2 regions of the Pseudomonas sp. TE3-3-F2023 genome follow, and region 1 is predicted to be linked to the other one. Evidence: predicted binding sites of a transcription regulator. Region 1 holds the regulator's gene; the other holds the start of a gene.
The links. Region 1 encodes FliA, which starts transcription of late flagellar genes. Its sites were predicted from a motif close to CTAAAGTTTNNNNNNNNNNNGCCGNTAA; they were not measured.

Region 1 (3,326 bases):
GTGGCAAAGGTGGCGTCGGCAAGACTAACGTTTCAGTGAACCTGTCCCTGGCGCTGGCCGAGCTTGGCCGCAGGGTCATGCTGCTCGACGCCGACCTGGGCCTGGCCAATGTCGATGTGTTGCTGGGCCTTACCCCCAAGCGGACCCTGGCCGATGTCATCGAAGGGCGCTGCGAGCTGCGCGATGTGATGTTGCAGGGCCCCGGTGGCGTGCGCATCGTGCCGGCTGCCTCGGGCACGCAGAGCATGGTGCACCTGGCCCCGGCCCAGCATGCCGGGCTGATCCAGGCGTTCAGCGAAGTCGGCGACAACCTCGACGTGCTGGTGATCGACACTGCTGCCGGTATCGGTGATTCGGTGGTCAGCTTCGTCCGCGCCGCCCAGGAAGTGCTGCTGGTGGTATGCGACGAACCCACCTCGATCACCGATGCCTACGCCCTGATCAAGCTGCTCAACCGCGACTACGGCATGAACCGTTTCCGGGTGCTGGCCAACATGGCGCAGAGTCCGCAGGAGGGCCGCAACCTGTTCGCCAAACTGACCAAGGTCACCGACCGCTTCCTCGACGTTGCCCTGCAGTACGTGGGCGCCGTGCCGTATGACGAGTGCGTGCGCAAGGCCGTGCAGAAGCAGCGCGCCGTATACGAAGCCTTCCCACGCTCCAAATGCGCGCTGGCCTTCAAGGCGATTGCCCAGAAGGTCGACAGCTGGCCGCTGCCGGCCAACCCGCGCGGCCATCTGGAGTTCTTTGTCGAGCGCCTGGTGCAGCCCACCAGCGCGGGACCTGTGCTATGAACGCCAGCGGTTTCAAGATGTACAGCCGGGCGTCGAAAGACGCCCAGTACGAGCTGATCGAGCGCTACGCCCCGCTGGTCAAGCGCATCGCCTACCACCTGCTGGCGCGGCTGCCAGCCAATGTGCAGGTCGAGGACCTGATCCAGGCCGGCATGATCGGCCTGCTGGAAGTGGCCAACAAGTACGACGCCAGCAAGGGCGCCAGCTTCGAAACCTACGCCGGCATTCGCATTCGCGGGGCCATGCTCGATGAAGTGCGCAAGGGCGATTGGGCACCGCGTTCGGTGCACCGCAACACCCGCATGGTCAGCGACGCGATGCGTGCGGTTGAAGCCCGAACCGGTCGTGACGCTAAAGATCATGAAGTTGCTGCCGAACTCCAATTGAGTCTCGATGATTACTACGGGATCTTGAACGATACCCTGGGCAGCCGCCTGTTCAGCTTCGACGACCTGCTGCAGGACGGCGAGCACGAAGGGCTGCATGAGGATGGCGCCAGTGGCCAGGTGGAACCTGCGCGTGGCCTGGAGGACGAGCGCTTCCAGGCTGCCCTGACCGAGGCCATCGCCAACCTGCCGGAGCGTGAGCGCCTGGTGCTGGCGCTGTACTACGACGAAGAGCTGAACCTCAAGGAAATTGGTGAGGTGCTGGGGGTCAGCGAGTCGCGGGTCAGCCAGTTGCACAGCCAGTGTGCCGCGCGCCTGCGCAGCCGCCTGGGGGAATGGCGGGCGCGTTGAGCCCGCTGTCGTTGCAGTCGTTTTCTACGTTGTACCGAATTGTGAATGCGCGCTCGGGGCCGAGCGCGTTTGAGACTGCTTGGAGGTCTACTTGAACAAAGACATGAAAATCCTCATCGTTGACGACTTTTCGACGATGCGGCGGATCATCAAGAACCTGTTGCGTGACCTGGGCTTCACCAACACCGAAGAAGCCGATGACGGCACCACGGCGCTGCCGATGCTGGAGAACGGCCACTATGACTTCCTGGTGACCGACTGGAACATGCCCGGCATGTCCGGTATCGACCTGCTGCGCAAGGTGCGTGCCCACGATCGCCTGAAAACCATGCCGGTGCTGATGGTGACCGCCGAAGCCAAGCGCGACCAGATCATCGAAGCGGCCCAGGCCGGCGTCAATGGCTACGTTGTGAAGCCGTTCACCGCCCAGGTGCTCAAAGAAAAGATCGAGAAGATCTTCGAACGCGTCAACGGCTGAGTCACGTCAGGGGGCGCGCCATGGATTCATCACAAACGTCTTTGGGCGAGTTCGAATCGACCCTGAAGAAGCATGCCCAGGAGCTGGTCGAAAGCCTGGAGCGTGGCCGTTTCGGCGAGGCGGTGCAGCTGATTCACGAGCTGAACCAGACCCGTGACCGCGGCCTGTACCAGGAAGTCGGCAAGCTGACCCGCGAGCTGCACAGTGCCATAGTCAGTTTCCAGATCGACCCGACCATGCCGCAGGCCGAGGAGGTGTCGCAGATAACCGACGCCACCGAGCGCCTGTCTTACGTGGTCAGGCTCACCGAGGGCGCGGCCAACCGCACCATGGACCTGGTCGAGGAAAGCACCCCGGTGCTCAACGACCTGGCCAGCGAGGCCGAGGCCCTGAGCACCGACTGGCAGCGTTTCATGCGCCGCGAAGTGGCTGCGCCGGAGTTCCGAGACCTGGTCAAGCGCGTCGACAGTTTCCTGACGCTCAGCGCCGAAGGTAACCGCAAGGTCGCCGGCCACCTCAACGACATTCTGCTGGCCCAGGACTATCAGGACCTGACCGGCCAGGTGATCAAGCGCGTCACCACCCTGGTCACCGAGGTGGAAAGCAACCTGCTCAAACTGGTGTTGATGGCCAGCCAGGTCGACCGCTTTGCGGGCATCCAGCATGACCACGATCAACTGCGCGCAGAAAAAGATCGAGAAAAACATCCGACTCGGGGTGAAGGTCCGCAGATTCATGCCGATAAGCGTGAAGATGTCGTGTCCGGTCAGGACGATGTCGATGATCTGCTGTCCAGCCTGGGTTTTTAAGGAGCACGTTTGATGAGCTTCGGCGCCGATGAAGAAATCCTCCAGGATTTCCTGGTAGAAGCCGGCGAAATTCTTGAGCAACTGTCCGAGCAACTGGTCGAGCTGGAAAGCCGGCCCGACGATGCCGACCTGCTCAATGCGATCTTTCGCGGTTTCCACACTGTAAAAGGGGGCGCCGGCTTCCTTCAGCTGAACGAGCTGGTGGAGTGCTGCCATATCGCCGAGAACGTGTTCGACGTCCTGCGCAAAGGTGAGCGCCGGGTCGACGCGGAACTGATGGATGTGGTGCTCGAGGCACTGGACACGGTCAACAGCATGTTTGGCCAGGTGCGCGAGCGCGCCGAAGTGACCCCGGCTACCCCCGAGCTGCTGGCCGCGCTGTCGCGCCTGGCCGAGCCGGGCGGCGCAGAAGCCGTCGAGGCGCCTGCCGCTGCGGCACCGGAGCCGGTTGCCGAAGCGCCGGTGGAAGAGCAGGACATCACCGACAGCGAGTTCGAACAACTGCTCG
Region 2 (3,326 bases), 2.0 Mb from region 1:
GCAGGCCGAGCGCCAGGTAGCTTTCGCCGTCACGGCTGAAGCGGCTGCTGCGCAGGCCTTCGCCGCCGGTCATCAGCACCTTGGCGGCGTCCGCACCGAGCTGTTCGGTCAGCTGGCGTTTGCCGCTGAAGGCAGGGTCCGGATGAACCTGGATCAGGCCATCGTTACGCACCAGGAACACCTTGCCGTGCTCGCCAAATTTGAAGTCATGGATCAGCTTCGACAGTTCTGTCATGCGCAGGCCCATGCCGGCGACACCGACCAGTTGACCATCCTTTTCAACGCGATAGTCGATGAACAGCGCGAGCTCGCCGGTGGCACCGTCGATGTCGATGTTGATCAGGCGTTCGGCACCGCTGTCGATGTAGCCGTAGAACCATTTGTCCTTTGGGTTGCTGCGGCTGAGGGTACGGTCCAGGCCATTCTCGTTGTAGTAGTGGCCGGTTTCGGTCGAGACGAACAAGGTGGTAAAAGCCTGGTTGCGCTGCTTGGCGGCGGTCAGGTATTCGATGAATGGAGCGGCCTGGGCGGGGTCTTCACCATCGGCAAGCCAGTCACGCAGCAGAGTGTTGCCAGCAATATCCGCCGCCGCCACCAGCGGCTGGCCGAGCATGCGCTCGATGTCGTTGCGGATGGCCTCGATGCTGGCGGGCAGCGCGGTATCGACCAGGTAGCGTTCGGTGAGGCGGTTTAGCGCCACCGTGAAAATGATGACCACCACCAGAATACTCGCCAGCAGGGCGGCACCCATGCTGGTGATCAACTGCCACTGGATGCTCTTACGCCAGATACGCATGCCCTACTCCCCGCATAATTATTGTTTTGCGGAAAGTGTATACACTTGCGTATCCAGTTAATCCAGTGATCTGAAGCAGTCAGATGTCCTGTGGCGGCGCGCATACCCGCGAATGCGATGCAGAATGCACTGACGCATTCGCGGGTGAACCCGCTCCCACAGAGGGCGACGCAAGACCTTATTGTTCGGCTATGGTCCGCACGATTGCGTCCACCGTGGCGTCGATCTGCGCCTGGGTACGCTCCAGCGTCTTGCGGTGCTCATCCTGCAGCTCGATCTGCCGTGAACACAGATTCAGCGCTGCCAGCACCAGCAGCTTGTCGCCGATCAGGGTCGGGTACTGACGCTTGGTCTGGGCCAAGGCGGTGTTGAGCATCTGCACCGCCTGGGCCAGGGTCGCTTCCTGGCCTTCAGGCGCCTTGATCGAATAGTCGTTGCCGAGGATCGACACGACATTGATTGGCTGCGCTCGCAGTGTCATGCGCCTACGACGCCGGCATTGGCGCGCTCGAGCAGGGCCTGCAGGCGTGCGGCGGTGCTGCCGTTCTTCTCTTCCTGCTCCATCAGCGACAGCTGCAGGGTTTCGTTCTCTTCCTTGGCCTGGGCCAGTTCCTGGCCGAGGGCGGTGTTCTGCTCGGTGAGTTGAGCGTTCTTCTGCATCAGGTCACTGACCAGTTGCTCGATTTGGTTCAGGGAAGCTTCCAGCATGGGTCTATCTCAGGTTGTTGCGAGGGGCGCACACGATAAAGAAAAGTGCGGCCCATCGCCATTAAATATCGGATTCACAAGGTGTCTAACCCGCAGATTGACAGAGGAACCACCCCCTTGTTCCGACCTGGGTCAACCGCCGGTCAGGAAAAGGTTAGCAACCTCACAATTTTCGCCATCAGCACTCAAGACTGAGCAGTCACAACCGATAGCCCGGCAAGTCATGTTTTGTCGCACTTTGCGCCCCTTTTTTCCTTGCCTGGATCGTTCTCTCCATGTCTCTACGCAATATGAACATCGCCCCGCGCGCGCTGCTCGGCTTCGCACTCATCGGCCTGCTGATGCTTGGCCTCGGCATCTTCTCCCTCATCCAGATGGGCAACATCCGCCAGGCCGGCGTCGTCATCGAACAGGTCAGCGTGCCCAGCATCAAGATCCTCGACGAGCTCACTGCCCTGAACCTGCGCATGCGCACCCTCTCCTACCGCCTGCTGCTCAACCGCGAACCGGCAACTCAGCGCGAAACCCTGAGCCTGCTGGACGAGCGCAACAGCCAGATCGACCGTGCACGCCAGGCCTACCTGCCGATGATCGGAGCCGCCGACGAACAGGCTGCGTTCGATCAGTACGGCCAGTTGCTCAACCAGTACCGCCAGCTTGAGTCACGCATGCGTAGCCTGAGCCAGGCCGACCGCCTCGACGAACTGCGCGACCTGCTCAACCGCGACCTGTTGGCCAACTCCGAACAGATCAACAAGGTCATGGACACCTTGGTGCGCATCAACACCGACCAGACCCGCGCTACCAACGAGAAGGCCGCCAACCAGTACGCCGCTGCCTTCGCCCTGGTGATCGGTCTGCTGGTCGCCGCCACTGTGCTGACTTTCGTCTGCGCATTCCTGCTGACCCGCAGCATCGTCAAGCCGATCGAAGAAGCGCTCAAAAGCGCCGAACAGGTCGCCGACGGTGACCTGACCCACGTCATACACGCTGAAGGCACCGACGAAGCCGCCCGCCTGCTGCGTGCCATGGCACGCATGCAGGACAAGCTGCGAGACACCCTGCAACAGATCGCCGGCTCCGCCACGCAGCTGGCCTCGGCGGCCGAAGAGCTGAATGCCGTCACCGACGAAAGTGCCCGTGGCCTGCAGCAGCAGAACAACGAGATCGAGCAGGCTGCCACTGCGGTAACTGAAATGACCAGTGCTGTGGAAGAAGTCGCGCGCAATGCCGTGAGCACCTCGGAAGCGTCCAGTGAGGCCAGCCGCTCCACCGGTGATGGACGTGACCTGGTAATGGAGACCGTGGGTGCCATCGAGCGCATGAGTGGTGACGTGCAGGCCACTGCCAAGCTGATCACTCACTTGGCCGAACAGTCGCGCGATATAGGCAAGGTGCTAGACGTGATCCGTGGCTTGGCCGACCAGACCAACCTGCTGGCGCTGAACGCCGCGATCGAGGCGGCACGTGCCGGTGAGGCGGGCCGTGGCTTTGCCGTGGTGGCTGATGAGGTGCGGGCGCTGGCTCATCGTACCCAGCAGTCGACCAGTGAGATCGAGCGGATGATCGGCAGTATTCAAGGCGGTACGGAAGAAGCGGTGGAGTCGATGCGCACCAGCACCGAGCGTGCCGAATCCACCTTGAACATTGCCCGTGGCGCAGGCATGGCACTGGACACCATCGCCGGGGCGGTGGCGCAGATCAACGAGCGCAACCTGGTGATTGCCAGCGCGGCGGAAGAGCAGGCGCAGGTGGCGCGTGAAGTGGACCGCAACCTGGTGAACATCAATGACCTGTCGGTGCAGAGTGCTACCGGGGCGCA

Region 2: the regulator FliA is predicted to act here: its motif matches at 1,689-1,716, upstream of V3314_RS05255 (methyl-accepting chemotaxis protein).

The regions. Positions count from the first base shown of each region.
Region 1 covers NZ_CP145113.1:4,877,546-4,880,871, reverse strand. Annotated here, with positions in the region: gene fleN (flagellar synthesis regulator FleN) at 1-794, shown strand, start outside; gene fliA (RNA polymerase sigma factor FliA) at 791-1,531, shown strand; gene V3314_RS22440 (chemotaxis response regulator CheY) at 1,635-2,009, shown strand; gene V3314_RS22435 (protein phosphatase CheZ) at 2,030-2,818, shown strand; gene V3314_RS22430 (chemotaxis protein CheA) at 2,831-3,326, shown strand, end outside.
Region 2 covers NZ_CP145113.1:1,168,882-1,172,207, reverse strand. Annotated here, with positions in the region: gene mcpH (methyl-accepting chemotaxis protein McpH) at 1-796, opposite strand, end outside; gene V3314_RS05265 (cell division protein ZapA) at 975-1,277, opposite strand; gene V3314_RS05260 (hypothetical protein) at 1,274-1,504, opposite strand; gene V3314_RS05255 (methyl-accepting chemotaxis protein) at 1,780-3,326, shown strand, end outside.